DNA from 4 places in the Paenibacillus sp. JJ1683 genome. Region 2 is predicted to be linked to each of the others. Evidence: riboswitches for the same ligand, from Rfam matches in the RefSeq annotation. Region 2 holds a riboswitch; each other region holds the start of a gene.
The links. Region 2 has a riboswitch for cyclic di-AMP ahead of ACUC6J_RS00140 (3D domain-containing protein). Riboswitches for the same ligand answer to the same signal wherever they lie in the genome.
Positions count from the first base shown of each region.

Region 1 (3,704 bases), 1.5 Mb from region 2:
AGAATAAGAAACGGATGTACCAAAATAGCAATTGCAATCAGTTTCATTTCCTTGCCTTCAATTTTCCTACCCATAAATTCCGGGGTTCTTCCGACCATCAGTCCGCATATAAACACTCCCAGAATCGCATACATCAGCATATTCATCAGCCCGACGCCCTTGCCGCCAAAAATGACGTTTAGCATCATTTCTCCCAAAGCAGCCATACCACCTAGCGGGGTCAATGTATCATGCATATTATTGACCGAACCTGTCGTTGCCGCCGTTGTGACCGCAGTGAATAATGCCGATTGGCCAATACCGAAACGAACTTCTTTCCCTTCCATGCTTCCCTGAGATGCATCCATACCCAGTGCCTGGATTAACGGATTACCTGTTTTCTCCGACACATACGTTATGGATAGAAAAATAAGGAACAAGACCATCATCGAGCTGAAAATAATCCAGCCCTGCTTGCGATTACGGGCAAACAATCCAAATGTATACGGCAGCGAAGCCGGCATTACCCACATTGCCAAAATTTCCAGTACGTTCGTCCAAGGATTTGGATTTTCAAAAGGATGTGCAGAATTAGCTCCCGCAAAACCGCCCCCGTTCGTGCCCAAATGCTTGATGGATTCCAATGAGGCAATGGGTCCCATAGCAATCTGCTGCTGTGTACCACTTAAAGTCGTAATATCCGCCGTGGGTTGTAGCGTCTGTGGTACTTTTAATCCCACCAGCACCAGCGTAAGTACAAAGGCAAGCGGCAGGAAAATCCGTATGTTGGCTTTAATAAAATCTTGAAAAAAATTACCCAGCCCTTCACCGCGCCGCGTCAATCCCCTCATAAAAGCCGCAGCAACCGAAAACCCCGAAGCAGCCGAAGTAAACATCATCATCGTGACGAACGCCATCTGCGTCAGATACGTAAGCCCGCTTTCTCCGCTGTAATGTTGGAGATTCGTATTGGTCATAAAGCTGATTACTGTATTAAATGCCAATGATGCTTCCATATTACTGTTCCCAACCGGATTGCCCGGAAGTATAGCCTGCAAGCGCAATAGCAGGTAGCTGATCCCCACAAGCACCACATTGGTTGCAATGAAACTCATAGCGTACGTGGTCCAATGCATGCTGTCCTGTTTCTTCAAGCCTACAGCCTTATAAATCAGCTTTTCCGTTCCACCAAAAATCCGATCCGTCCGATTCGGTTCATTCGAGAATACGTGATACATATAGGTGCCCATCGGCTTTACCAAGAGCAACAATATGATGATCACAATCCCAATTTGCAGTAGCTCCATCCTCTATTCCTCCTTAAAAGGCTCCTGCATTTGGAACAACAGACCTGATTCAGACCATCCATTGAGTGCACACGTTTGCGAAAATCTGCATCTCTGATGCTGCATTCTTGATCTGCTGTTCCCGCCTGCTCGATCCTATAGTTGACTAGAATTTTTCAGGATTCAGGAGTGCGTAGATTAAATACACGAACACAATAGCCGTAAGTCCTAGCACAACGATCATCCTCTTCGCCCTCCTTTTGAGGTCTGCGCATCACACCAGCGTACAAACAGCAGTATCACTCCATAACTCACAGCCATTACGAGCAGCATGTATAAATCCATCATGTTCATACCCTCCGTATCGCTTTTCAGATTGCCCTTTTGATTCCATCATAAAATCATAAACCAGCTATGTTATAAGTGCTTATCCGTTCAGCAGGAAACCCACCTCTCCGTTCAATGTGTAGATCACATGGTCCGCTCCCAATCCCCGATAAATTCCTTGTGGATTACAGCCGTGCGTAATAACATAGATCAATTCTGATGTTAGTGGCCGACATATTTGCAGGAAACGGCAAGTTAGATTCAAGCTGTTTTCGAACAAATACACACTACCAATTTCTTTTTTAGGAAAATTCCATTTTCCCGCTTGCATCGTATTGATGCGCACAATGTGCTCCACACCCATTTTTTTGAGCTGTCGTTCCTCCTGGGTGCTATTTGTGAGAACTGCAAACGCCAATTTTTTGAACATAAGCAATTTCACAAAACTTCTGCCCGCTTCATTCGGTGCAGTGACAATAATTAACCGACCTTCCATCAGTAGCTCCTCTCCCGGTATAAAAAGACAACAAAAAGAAGCCGAAGGAAAAAGGCTTCCTCCGGCTTCATACATTCCATGATAAAATAAACCATGGCTGCACACGGCGGTTTGTTGCCTCTCCCTGTACGCTTACGAGGTTAGCTGTCGGATTCGGACGTGAGAGTCGCCCTATTTACGGCACTTGGCCGGAAAATTCACCCCATGAGACACACGGCTTGCAGAGCCGTATATACTCGTTGGTTCCCCCGCTTTTGCAACTGCAAAATTCAGCGCTTTAGACAATTCGTTGTTGCTTCATTGTTGTTAATTTGAAATTACGTCTTGAATCATACACCCGTGCAAGGAAGACTGTAAAGCTCAACGGCAAGGCTATAAATCACCCTTTAGAGCATAGAAGATTAAGGATAACGCTTACAACCAACCTATGCTTCTCGTATCTCTCTAAAACTCTGTATTTCACCTCTTTTTGAAAATGAAAGGCATGTCAATATTGGCGTAGGGTATGGTACGGTTGCCCTTTATTTATAAAAAAGAAAGAAAATGCGCTATATGTACTAGATAATTATCGAATGAACCCTCTTTTATAAGAAGAAACACCTCAATTTGCTCCATTTGAAGTGTGATTTACCGTTTTGAACAAAAGACGATTTTACAATGCACAATGTCTGTAGACTCTTCTGGACTTGCAACCCCTTGTTGAATTGTTCACAATTTAATTGTAGAATATTGAATTAGGAGGGATATCATGAGTGTATATAAATATGATGCACAGACCCTACAAGGGGCACAAATTCCGTTATCCACATACGAAGGGAAAGTTCTTCTTATCGTGAATACTGCCAGCAAATGTGGGTTAACCCCCCAGTACAAGGCGCTACAAGAGCTATATGACCAGTATCATGAACAGGGGCTCGAAATTTTGGGATTTCCCAGCAACCAGTTCGCCAAACAAGAGCCGGGTTCCAGCGAGGAGATCTCCGAGTTTTGCCAACTCAATTACGGAGTGACTTTTCCCATGTTCGCCAAGACAGATGTTAACGGTGATCAGGCACATCCTCTATTTCGCTACCTGACCCACACTGCTCCAGGCGTATTAGGCTCCAAAGCGATCAAATGGAATTTTACTAAATTCTTAATTACACGAGAAGGTAACGTATTTAAGCGTTATGCGCCGCAAACCACTCCAGACAAGCTTGTAGGAGATATTAAGAAGCTTTTGCAGAAAAACTGACAATCTTTATGCATTACAGTTAACGAGCGGTCCGTTGTCCATACGACCGCTTCTGTGACGGGAGGATATGACGAAAAGTATTTAACAAAAAAAGCATCCCTTCACGTAAAACGTGTCAGGATGCTTTTTCAACTGGGTATTGCATATAATGCGGTCGAGAGGACTCGAACCTCCACGGGCGTACGCCCACTACCCCCTCAAGATAGCGTGTCTGCCATTCCACCACGACCGCATGTCATAATGTATTGAGGCAACAGATTTATTATACTCTCTCAGCAACAATTTGTAAACAAGAATATTATAATTATTTTTAATGTAACTTTATATAACATATATAAGCAATAAAATTATTTAATTTGACACAATAGAGCTGTAAGTGTAA
Region 1 is NZ_CM129820.1:1,529,465-1,533,168, reverse strand. Features, by position in the region: gene kdpA (potassium-transporting ATPase subunit KdpA) at 1-1,286, opposite strand, end outside; gene kdpF (K(+)-transporting ATPase subunit F) at 1,432-1,509, opposite strand; gene ACUC6J_RS06510 (hypothetical protein) at 1,693-2,088, opposite strand; cyclic di-AMP (ydaO/yuaA leader) riboswitch at 2,202-2,373, opposite strand; gene ACUC6J_RS06505 (glutathione peroxidase) at 2,837-3,322, shown strand; tRNA gene ACUC6J_RS06500 (tRNA-Leu) at 3,472-3,554, opposite strand.
Region 1: linked by a shared signal. The riboswitch ahead of ACUC6J_RS06510 (hypothetical protein) and the one ahead of ACUC6J_RS00140 (3D domain-containing protein) in region 2 are both predicted to bind cyclic di-AMP.

Region 2 (3,704 bases):
CTCCAGCGTGTCCCTGTTCTCTTTAGTGAAGAAGCGGCTTTTTAGGTTATTTGAAATGGTTTTACGACGTTGGGCAAAGGCGGCATGAACCACTTCAAAGAAATGCCTCTCGTCCACCACTTCCACCGGAGGAACTTCTCGTACACGCAGCCGAATAACTGCCGAATCAACATTCGGCTGAGGAATAAATACTGTATTCGGCACCGTACAGACTAACTCAGGCTCGCTGTAATATTGCACGGCTATGCTTAAGCTGCCGTAATCCTTCGTACCAGGAGACGCAGCCATGCGCTCAGCCACCTCCTTTTGAATCATAACGACGATATTCTCCAAAGGAAGCTTGTCCTCCAGTAGACGCATCAGAATCGGTGTAGTGACGTAATACGGCAGATTAGCGACGACACTCACTTTGCTCACGTCTGCAAAATCGACTGCGAACACCTCACGCAAGTCCAGCTTCAATACGTCTCCATGACGAACCTTTACGTGATCGTAAGGGGCCAGCACTTCTTCAAGAATGGGCAGCAGCCGCTGATCAATCTCGACAGCGGTAACTGCCTTAGCCGATTGCGCCAATTTTTCAGTCAAAGCTCCAATCCCCGGACCGATCTCAAGCGCACCCTTTGTATCATCCAAACCGGCAGCATTTACGATCTTGCTCAGAATATTTTGATCAATCAAAAAGTTTTGTCCCAAGCTCTTTTTGAACGAAAAACCGTGCTTTTGAATAATCTCCTTCGTACGCCGCGGTGTTGCTATATCTTGAATCCCTGTCATACGGATATCACAATCCTTCACTTTCGATTTGTGCCAGCGCACTGGCAAATTCCTCACGGCTGATCTGAAATACAGAGAGCCGCTTATGTAGCTGCTTTCCGTTACAATAGCCAATACCCAGTACATTCCCCAAGGCCATACGGCGTGCAGCAGCATTGGGATGGGTAATAAGTCCAGCGTCAATCAGGTCCGCCCATTCAATCAGCGGTTCGGCACCTTCCACTGTCGTATGTACCCGCGCGAGAGCGTGTCTGATGGCTTCCGGGGAGGCATTCTCTACGCCAATATCCCCTTTGCGCGTCGCCTCTGCCTCAGGTATAAAAGCCTGCTTGCAGCCGGGTACCTTGGAGGCGATGATTTTACGGATACGCTCCCCTGCATGATCGGGATCAGTTAAAATAATGACCCCCCGCCGTTCCTGCGCCAATGCAATTTTCCGCAGCGTCATTTTATTAATGGCTGAACCGCCAGTTTCTATCGTATCTGCTTCGACAGCACGGCGAATGGCTACCGTATCATCCCGGCCTTCCACCACGATCACTTCCTTGATCATCTTCGTTTCCCTCCACTGCTACACAGCAACATATATTTATCTTTCCCTGCTTTTGAAAACAAAATAAGAAGAGGGTATCCTCTTCTTAGCATGGCATAACTATGTTGTTAATACTATCGCATTGTCCTCAACATACACAACCTGTTTTAGTTGATTTCCGGCTTTACAGGTCCGATAACATATACGGTTTTACCGTGCTTACGACCAAATTGGTTGGCCCGGCTCAAACTCTCATAATACACATCGATTTTGTGGCCTTTAATCGCGCCACCGGTATCCTCCGCACGGCGGAAGCCCACCCCTTCAATATACACCCACCACCCGATTGGAATTACACTCGGATCGACAGCGATGGTGCGTCCTTCCGTGACACGTGTGCCGGAGGCGGTACGTGTACCGATACCTGGCTCTTGTGCGGAATACGCCGTCATGGAGACGTTTTGTAAAACTTTTCTATAATTAAAATTAATACCTGCTTTACGGACAGCACTGCCCGAACTAACCTTTGTAGCCTTAACTGCATCTTTAGGGCCGATGGAAGCAGCTAGAACGACCGGTTTTTTCTTCGTTCCTACCGCAATTACCTTATCCACACGATTCTGTGCGACTTCCTTGTTGACCAGCTGTTTGGATACCAATTTTCCATCATGGTATACCTTTTGAACATGCTGGACTACCACACCCGATTTGCCACTTTGAATGACTCGATTATCGCCTTTATAGAGACTTGGATCTGCCGTTTTGATGACCTGATAAGGCACTTGTTTTTTCTGTTCGACCTGCTGTTTCTTCACACGGACGATTTTTATGTCCATGTTAGCTGAAACAGAGGCATCCAACGCAGGGTAAACTTTATCCGTTGATGATAATTTATAGCCCGAAGTGCGAATGGCACCCTCTACTGTATTTTCTGTTGTGTACAGCTTTTTCGTCTTATTGCCTGAGGATACTTTAACCTGATTGGCACGTTTGATGACTACGCGATCCCCATCCTGTACTGCTCCATTTAGCGGCATGGAAATTGTATCATGCGGCTGAAGTGAAATAGAATGCTCATTGAGCAAATCTTGGAGCTTGGATTCCCGGGTTTCTACCGCAGATGCCTTACCATCGATGACAAAAAAGACTTGTTTTTTTGATTGCGTGTACATCAGAATTGAAATCATAATCGTTAGTGCGATTAGAAAAATAGCAACCAAAGCAGCCTGGCGCACATTCTCTTGCTTCCAACGTAATACGTAAGACATGCTGGATGAGCGTGACTCATGGGTCTCCTCTTTTCGGAAAATGCCCATTTCCTCCGTCCTCCTTACATAGCCCGCCGTCTGGAGTAAGACATAGTTGATCGTTGACGTGACTATAACAGATTTTCTACAAGACAAGCCCGTACTGCGACTGTCCTGCACCATGTACCCGTCTTCGCGGCATGCTGTCCTCCCCTGTTTAACCACAGTATGATGACAGATTTTCTTTTATTCACAACAAAAAAAGCCAAAGAAAGAGACTAGAGAGCTCTTTCGTGGCTTCCAACATGTGTGAATATGCGGGAAAACTCATGCACGAGATGGCTTCTCTCTTGTTACGCTTACGGGGTTAGCTGTCGGGTTCGGACGTAGAGAGTCGCCCTAGCTTAGGTCAACCGCTCATGGCGGTCGCCTTCACATTCACCCCGAAGACCCAGAAAGAAATCGAAATACGGCTTCTCTACCTGTTCATCCCATTCGGGAAATGAATTTCGGTTGAGCCGGCTGCTGAAGAGACATTCTCTCTTGCACATACGCCGGACGTACTGTAAGCCATATCGGTTCCCCCGTTCCCTGCAAAAGGGACTCAGCGAGACTGGTTCATGAAATGATTTGTTGATGTTTACACTCAACAACAATTCACTGAAAAGATGATATCCTGTTTCCATGCATGTTGTAAAGCAGGTTTCAAGTACATTTTTTAAAATATTCGGTTAAAAAATTGTAATATTCTTGAGTTTCCTGCAACAAAATCATAATTAGCTCCGTCTATCTCTTTATTTTGATTGATTTCTTCGCTTTTTCACTGAATGTCAAATCGTTCCAAAGCATTTTGGGTCGTAATGGATACCAATTCCTCCACCGTAATTCCCTTAATTTGGGCGGCTGCCTCTGCCACCAATCTCACATGGGCCGACTCATTTCGCTTCCCGCGAAACGGATGAGGCGTCAAGTATGGTGCGTCCGTTTCAATCAGCAGACGATCCAGCGGAACCTGGGCCAGTACCTCTTTTGGCTGCTTGGCATTTTTGAACGTTATGGGCCCGCCAAAGGAAAGGTGAAAGCCCATATCCAGCACCATTTTAGCGGTCTCCCAGCTCCCAGAAAAGGAGTGCATGACTCCGCCAATC
Region 2 is NZ_CM129820.1:29,479-33,182, reverse strand. Features, by position in the region: gene rsmA (16S rRNA (adenine(1518)-N(6)/adenine(1519)-N(6))-dimethyltransferase RsmA) at 1-777, opposite strand, end outside; gene rnmV (ribonuclease M5) at 785-1,330, opposite strand; gene ACUC6J_RS00140 (3D domain-containing protein) at 1,477-2,625, opposite strand; cyclic di-AMP (ydaO/yuaA leader) riboswitch at 2,897-3,176, opposite strand; gene ACUC6J_RS00135 (TatD family hydrolase) at 3,377-3,704, opposite strand, start outside.

Region 3 (3,704 bases), 1.2 Mb from region 2:
ACGCATAAGCCCGTCACCACCAACCAAGGAGAAGTAGAGGGCTACAGCCATGAAGAAGGTAACACCGACCTGGAATACCATAAGAAATATAAGCATGCCCTTACTGCCTGCTTCAGCTTGTAATAAAGGCAGCATGTTCATGGTCCCAGCTATACTAGCAATAAAATAAACAATGGACAGAACAATACCGCGTACAAATGAAGTATGTCGTCGGGTGAGTGACGCATACACAATGGCAAGTACGCCCAGGACAAAGCTAAATAGGGCATAACCCGCATAAGTCATCCAATTCGCCCAGTATGTTTGATTTTTAACATAGTCGGTATAAGACGAAGGGGCTGAAAAGCTTTGGGTAAATGAGCGAACATCCCCATCTTCAAAGGTAAAAGCCAGCGTAAGGACCGAGGCACCGATTTTCTTTTCGTCCACGGTATATTTTAATCCACCTTCCCCCTCAGTGGTCGCAAGCTTCAATTCCGATGGATTAAAGCCAAAGCGTTTGATCCATTTTGCTGCAGCCTGTTCCTTAGCTTCAAGCGTCATGTCGCCCTCAGCTATACGTACAAGCTTGCTTCGTGCTTGTTCATCTGTAGAAACATCAGCCTGTGTGTAATTGGTGCTGGAGGTGATCCGCTTAAAGCTAACGACCTTCCCAGTGGATAAATCCACATGAATTTGCAGCTTGCCCTTCGCTGAGGAGTCAGGCAAATCAACCCGAAAGGTTTCATAAGGATAATTTTTTTTCCATGTACGATCGTACGCTTGAAGCAGTTTTTCTCTGGATAAATAACCGTACAAATCTGTTTCAGCCTGATAGGTCACGACAGGCTTCTCTGGCTGTGATTCCGTATAACCCAGCTCGGAACGGGCAAAGTCCAGGGCGTGTACGATCGCTTCTTGTTTGCTGATGACCGTTGCATTCATCAATGATTCCGGACTTGGATTGCTAAGCGAGGGAATAAGCAATTGAAAGATAAAAAAGCAAATCAGGCCAACCCCGCCCAGTAAGCCTAATTTTTTGAAGTTGGCCGTGAGCACGACCGGTTTCCCGATAGGATTCATGAGTTTCCTCCTTAATCTGTAAATAAGAACATCCATTAAAGATATCATACTGCACAGGTTCCCGCCAACAGACCAGCGATATTCATGAAAACAGAGTGAAAGCACTTTAAAGTTTTAATAAAATTAGATAAGCTGTGATTAAGCGATGCCCAATCGCAAATTAAAGCCAATTTCACGTTTTTTCGGCGAAATCGGTTTTGTGATCTGGATAGAGAAGGATTATAATCTTGAGGCAATGCCTATGAAATATATGGGTAATGACAACATTTAAGCCGAATTTCTGTGAGAAAACGGGGGAACCATGTTACTGGGGTGAATTTTACAGTCGATCCTGATGGATCGGAAGTGTAAATAGGGCATACTGTACTGCCCGAATCCGTCAGCTAACCTCGTAGGCTGTGGGCAGGAACCAAGTCAGGCACTCGGTTTTCCGGTGTCTTTTTTTGTGTGTATAAGTGTGAATAAAAGTTTGCTGAGTTAAGGACGCTGCGCGTTCCATTTGATCTTCCAATCGCTGTTGCCACTGAATTTTTTTGATTTTCTAGACCTTGATAAGGGTAAAATTCAGAGTCAAAGGCGAGCGCTATCGCTTCTCCAGATTCAAATGGACCGCTTCGCTGCTGCCCGCCTTAAAGTCATCAAACGTTCCATGAGGTAGTTACGTATAAAGTGTAGTGAGTATTGAAAGGCAAAAGTATCCCGCTTTGCGGATACTTTTCTGATTTATAAAAGAAACTGAAAAGAATTGGTGATTTTATGAGCTGAGCGATCTCCATGCTCATAGTTCACCAAGGAGGAGAAGTGATGAATAAATGAATCCCAATGCAAGCTGGCTTCGGCTTTCTCCACCGCAAATATTCGTTGCAGGCTTTGCCATTATCATTCTAATAGGTAGTTTATTGTTAATGCTGCCCATTTCTAATACAACAGGAAAACCACTTGCGTTTATAGACGCTTTGTTTACTGCCGCTTCCGCGACCTGTGTAACCGGGCTTGTCGTTAAGGATACAGGGCTCTTTTTTACAACCTTTGGTCAAATTGTCATCGTTGCGCTGATTCAGATTGGCGGACTTGGCTTTATGACTATGGCTACCTTGATCGCGCTGGTGTTCAAGCGTCGGATTTCCTTGCGGGAGCGCCTTATTTTGCAAGAAGCGATGAATCAGACCTCTGTCGAAGGAATTGTCGGATTGATCCGCAAGGTGCTATGGTACTCGCTGATGATTGAGGGCGTATGTGCAGCTATTTTTTCGATTCGCTGGTCATTTGATATGCCTGTCGGCAGGGCGATTTATTTTGGAATCTGGCATGCCATTTCCATGTTTAATAACGCTGGTTTTGATTTGTTCGGTGAATTTCGCAGCCTGACAGGTTATGTATATGATCCGATTGTTAATTTTACAGCCATGTTTCTCATTATTTCGGGTGGTATTGGTTTTGTAGTGATGTCTGACCTGGCAGATTATCGCAAGCGTAAGAGACTATCCTTGCATACCAAGGTGGTACTCAGCATGACAGCTGCTCTGATTGTCGTCGGGACGCTTGTCATTTTTGTATTTGAGTTTACGAATCCGAAGACGCTTGGCTCGCTTGATTGGGGTGGTAAACTGCTGGGTTCTTTATTCCAGTCCGTTACCCCTCGCACCGCAGGTGCCAACACGCTGGACATTGCAGGCTTGCGGCAGGCTACGCAGTTTTTTATCATCATACTCATGTTTATTGGGGCTTCGCCTGGCTCCACTGGAGGCGGGATTAAGACCACTACATTTGCTCTGCTCATTGGAGCGGTGTTTTCGATGCTGCGGGGACGGGAAGACATTGTGCTGTTCCGGTACCGACTTGCGCAGGCACGCATTTATAAGGCTTTGACTATTACCTTGCTGGGGTTGCTGTTCGTGATTGGGGTGACGATGATTCTGTCCGCAACCGAAGATCATCATTTTCTGATGATCTTGTTCGAGACGGTGTCTGCCTTTGGTACGGTAGGACTGTCCATGGGGCTTACACCTGATTTGACAGTTGTAGGCAAGCTGGTGATTACTCTGACGATGTTTGCAGGCAGGCTGGGTCCACTCACGCTAGCTTATGCACTGGGACCGAAAAAGGGTAAGGAATTGTATCGTCATCCAGAAGGTAAAATAATTATAGGGTAAGGGAGTTTTCGAGTAGATATGAAAACGCAGCAGTTTGTAGTCATTGGCTTGGGACGGTTTGGCTCAAGCCTGGCTTTGCAATTGGTGGATATGGGGTGCGAGGTGCTGGGCATTGATCGGAATGAGGATGTTGTGGACAGTATGAGTGAGATTCTGACACATACTGTCGTGGCAGACGCTACAGATGAGGATGCGTTGCGGTCACTCGGCATACGTAATTTCGATTGCGGCATTGTTGCGATTGGTGATGATATTCAGGTAAGCATCCTGACCGCCATTTTGCTGAAGGAGCTGGGTGTGAGAAAAGTCGTAGCCAAAGCCATATCTGTGCTGCATGGGCGTGCGTTAGAGAAGCTTGGGGTGGACCGAGTCATTTATCCGGAACGGGATATGGGTATTCGAGTAGCGCATCAGCTGGTCACGCCTAATCTGCTCGATTATTTGGAGCTGTCCAAGGAATACAGCATTGTAGAACTTAATGTGCCTGCA
Region 3 is NZ_CM129820.1:4,599,154-4,602,857, reverse strand. Features, by position in the region: gene ACUC6J_RS19755 (CPBP family intramembrane glutamic endopeptidase) at 1-1,062, opposite strand, end outside; cyclic di-AMP (ydaO/yuaA leader) riboswitch at 1,323-1,475, shown strand; gene ACUC6J_RS19750 (TrkH family potassium uptake protein) at 1,875-3,215, shown strand; gene ACUC6J_RS19745 (potassium channel family protein) at 3,234-3,704, shown strand, end outside.
Region 3: linked by a shared signal. The riboswitch ahead of ACUC6J_RS19750 (TrkH family potassium uptake protein) and the one ahead of ACUC6J_RS00140 (3D domain-containing protein) in region 2 are both predicted to bind cyclic di-AMP.

Region 4 (3,704 bases), 110 kb from region 2:
CCCGTCAGCTCATTCTCTTCGTCCAGGACCGCAACATATTGCTCTTGGCGAAGCGTGGGACTTCCAAATTCGACTTCAAGTGCCTTCATTTGTTCCCAGGGAAGCCAGCCGTATATGTTGTAGGGGGGATCATAGCGCCACTCACAGATTTCAGCCGCTTGATGCTCGTCCATCGGTACGATCCGGTAGTTGGATATTGAGGCCGGCACTTTTTCATTCCTCCTTATGCAGGTACTTCAATCATTAACCACAGATTGTAGACAAGTTGTAGGAGAATGGCAAGCGTGTTTATTTCGTACCTAAGTCGGGTATACATTCAATAAGAAGGATTTACTGCTCATATGCTCCCCCAGCGGTGACGGTAAAACCGACGATGTTCGCTAAAATTGAAACCTTTTGAGGTGTCAGTTCGTCAGTAATGATAATCATTGCGATGTAGTGGACATAAAAAACCGCAATTCGATTCCGGCCAGAATCAAATTGCGGCTAGGGTTAGCTTGCTGTGCGGTAGTTATTCTACGTTGTCGTCATCAGGAATATCTGAAGCTACAGAATGGTAAGCGTCTGTGCTCATAATTCTTTTTGCACCGACATAACGGTTAGCGTAATAATTTTCGTTCAGTGAGCTAACTACTACACCACGTGAAGTCGAGGAGTGGGCGAATTTCCCTTCACCTACGAAGATACCTACATGGGAAACGCCTCTTCCTGTGGTGTTGAAGAACACCAGGTCGCCTGGTCTCATTTCATCGCGGGATACAGAAGAACCCATTTTGAATTGTGATCCAGATTGATGCGGCAGTTTAATTCCCAGTTTGTTGAATACATACATTGTGAAGCCGGAGCAATCGAATCCCTCGAGTGTAGTGCCTCCGCTTCTGTAGTTCGTTCCTTTGGCATCTTGGATGACCTGGTCCATCTTAGAGTCTGCAAATGCACTGCTGCCACCGAATGTAAAAGATGTAAAGGCAATGGCGAGACCCATGGCTGCGATCGTTAGCTTCTTCTTCAAAAAAAATATACCCCTTCCAATGCCTGCGAGGTTAGCTTAAGGATTCGGTAGAAGGTTCCCCTATGACCACTCTGTTGCGAGATCAATTCACCCAAACTGGTTCCCCCGCTTCCTAGGTGCCAGGAATTAGGCTTAACTTAAGATGTGCACCTTGGAGAGCAGTATTCACGACAACGATGTTTTTAAGATAAAGGTTACAATAAAGATTACAAAGTTGTTACTATCAGTTCACTGCGATTATTGTAACAAAGACAGCAGGCTTTGGCAAATGTTTCATCGCAAAAAGTTACAAAAAAAATCTGTTCCTAACGCTCCAGGAACAGATTCTGTTAACAGTATTCAGTTATGTGCTGTTTGCACGGGAAAGAAAAAAGTTTTTTCGACAGCTGAAAATACAGGAGAGAGCATATTGTGAGGGGTTAGCCTCTCCTGGAGATATCGATGTGCCATAGCCGATACTGTGAACTGATATGCCACAGCCTGACCAGACTGGTAACAAAATGATACGATTGCTGGAGAATCAGCGCCAACATACCCGTCCAAATCATCGCCACGGTGCCAAATAGACCGAAAACTAGCAACACACAAGTACCTAGCAACAGGGATACACCAACAGCCGGAAGAAGCTGGCGAAAGAAGGCGAGCAGGGACGATAGTATGGTGTGACCACTGACAGTGCCCAACTGCATATACAGGATGCACTGCCGAATGACCCAACCGTAAGCTATCCACCCCATGGCATAGGGCAACAAATGTAGCAGGTAAGAGGAAGATTGCAACGTTCCTACTACAATAGGATAGAGTCTCGGTACCACCCAAAAGGCGGGAAGCAGCAGCAAACCCAACTCGATGATGTAATACAATAGCGATGACATACCGTGGCGTTTCATCCCCTTGAAGAAGGACAGGCTTTGCGGTTCAGACGCATCGGTATGCAGGCTTTGATATATGCCAGCTCTAATGAAGGGAGTGATTAGTATGCGCAATACGGTCGCCCCTAGTAATATCCACAAGTACACATGTACTTCCCGGCTGTCCATCAAGGCGATCTGGCCCTCCATCCAAAACAAGGTCTTTCCCAGTTCGTTTTGGCTCTGATCAGGATAACGTAGCAGCAGCGGGATAACGGCAGACTGTACCAGCCTATAGAGAAATACTCCCCACAGCAGACGATACAGAAATAAAATGATAACGATATAAAAGCGTATGCGTACCAGCGCCCAGCCTTCTTTTATAACAGTCCGCATCTATAGACACCTCACCATGACAGACTTCCAAGCAGTGTCTCCAACAGCTTGGTTACACTTACACTCCAACGGGTTTGTTGTTTTTCATCCAATTCAGCCTTCAGGCTATTATTAATATGCTTGTTCTCCAGTGCAATAGTGTATAGAGGATCTACAGTCACATAGGACACGGGGGAAGCGCTTTTGAGTCGGAAAGTTGTACTTTTGCCCGCACCATCCCATGCCTTGAATATCGTTGAGCCATCCTTGAAGGTAAATTGAACAGGGATTTTGGGATAATCTGCTCCTTTTTTGCTGAGCGTCACGACTGCTTCGTATCCATTCTCCAGCTTGTGGTTCATGATGCGATCGACTGAAAAGTCCGCCATCTGGCCGTCATATACATATTGTTCAAAATAGTGGCTCCATGATCGTCCGGTCACTCTCTCCACGACATGTTGAAAATCCTGTGAGGTCGGATGCTTGAATCGATAAGTCTGGACGTAGGTCCGCATAATCCGGTCCATTTTTTTCATACCCACCTGACGCTCAATACCTCGTAGTACTAATTTACCTCGAGAGTAGGCATTTTGTGCATATTCAGCTGCCGATCCATACTTCCAGGACTCACGGTTTAGCGGCTGTGGGGAAGCTACCTGTCCCGATTGTAATGGCAAGTTGGGGGTAAGCCCATATTCTTGTTCCATGAGCCGTTCCTCTGCATAGGAGGTGAAGCCTTCATCCAGCCAAGGCTCCTCAAATTCATTGTTGGCTACCATTCCGTAGAAATATTGATGCCCAATTTCATGAACCAGCGTCCGTTCCAGATTATAGCCAGGATTCAGTTGGTCCGCAGCTGCGGCCGTGATGAGTGTCGGATATTCCATGCCGCCGGCTCCACTGCCTGTTTTGGGTGGAACGACGATGGATAGAGTGGAATATGGATAAGGCCCGTACCATTTGCTGTAGTACGAAAGGGCAGCCTTGGCTGCGCTCATGTAACGTCCTTTGAGTTCCTTATGGGACGGGTCCAGATAGAGCTTGATTTTGACACCAGGAACCTCAGTAGAAGAGAAGGGTTCTTCTACGGCTACGAAGTTGGGTGAAGCAGACCAGGCAAAATCGTGTACATCATCGGCATAAAATTGATATATTTTCTGGCCGTTCTGTCGTACTGCACCACGGGTGGGGAAACCGGTCGCTGCTACGATGTGTGTTTCAGGCACCCGAATCCGTATACTGTAAATTCCAAAGTCGGCATAGAACTCGGAGTTGCCATGGTACTGATGGAGGTTCCAGCCCTCTTCGGCGCGTCCACGTTGTCCTGCAGTCTCATAGACGCTGAGCTTTGGAAACCACTGTCCAGCCATTACAAAATCATCTGTCGCACCCATACGAGCAAAAATGCCAGGCAGTTTGACTTCAAACTTCATATATAGTGTGATTTCTTCGCCACCTCGTACCGG
Region 4 is NZ_CM129820.1:134,491-138,194, forward strand. Features, by position in the region: gene ACUC6J_RS00530 (GNAT family N-acetyltransferase) at 1-209, opposite strand, end outside; gene ACUC6J_RS00535 (C40 family peptidase) at 512-1,012, opposite strand; cyclic di-AMP (ydaO/yuaA leader) riboswitch at 1,018-1,155, opposite strand; gene ACUC6J_RS00540 (hypothetical protein) at 1,432-2,259, opposite strand; gene ACUC6J_RS00545 (M1 family metallopeptidase) at 2,271-3,704, opposite strand, start outside.
Region 4: linked by a shared signal. The riboswitch ahead of ACUC6J_RS00535 (C40 family peptidase) and the one ahead of ACUC6J_RS00140 (3D domain-containing protein) in region 2 are both predicted to bind cyclic di-AMP.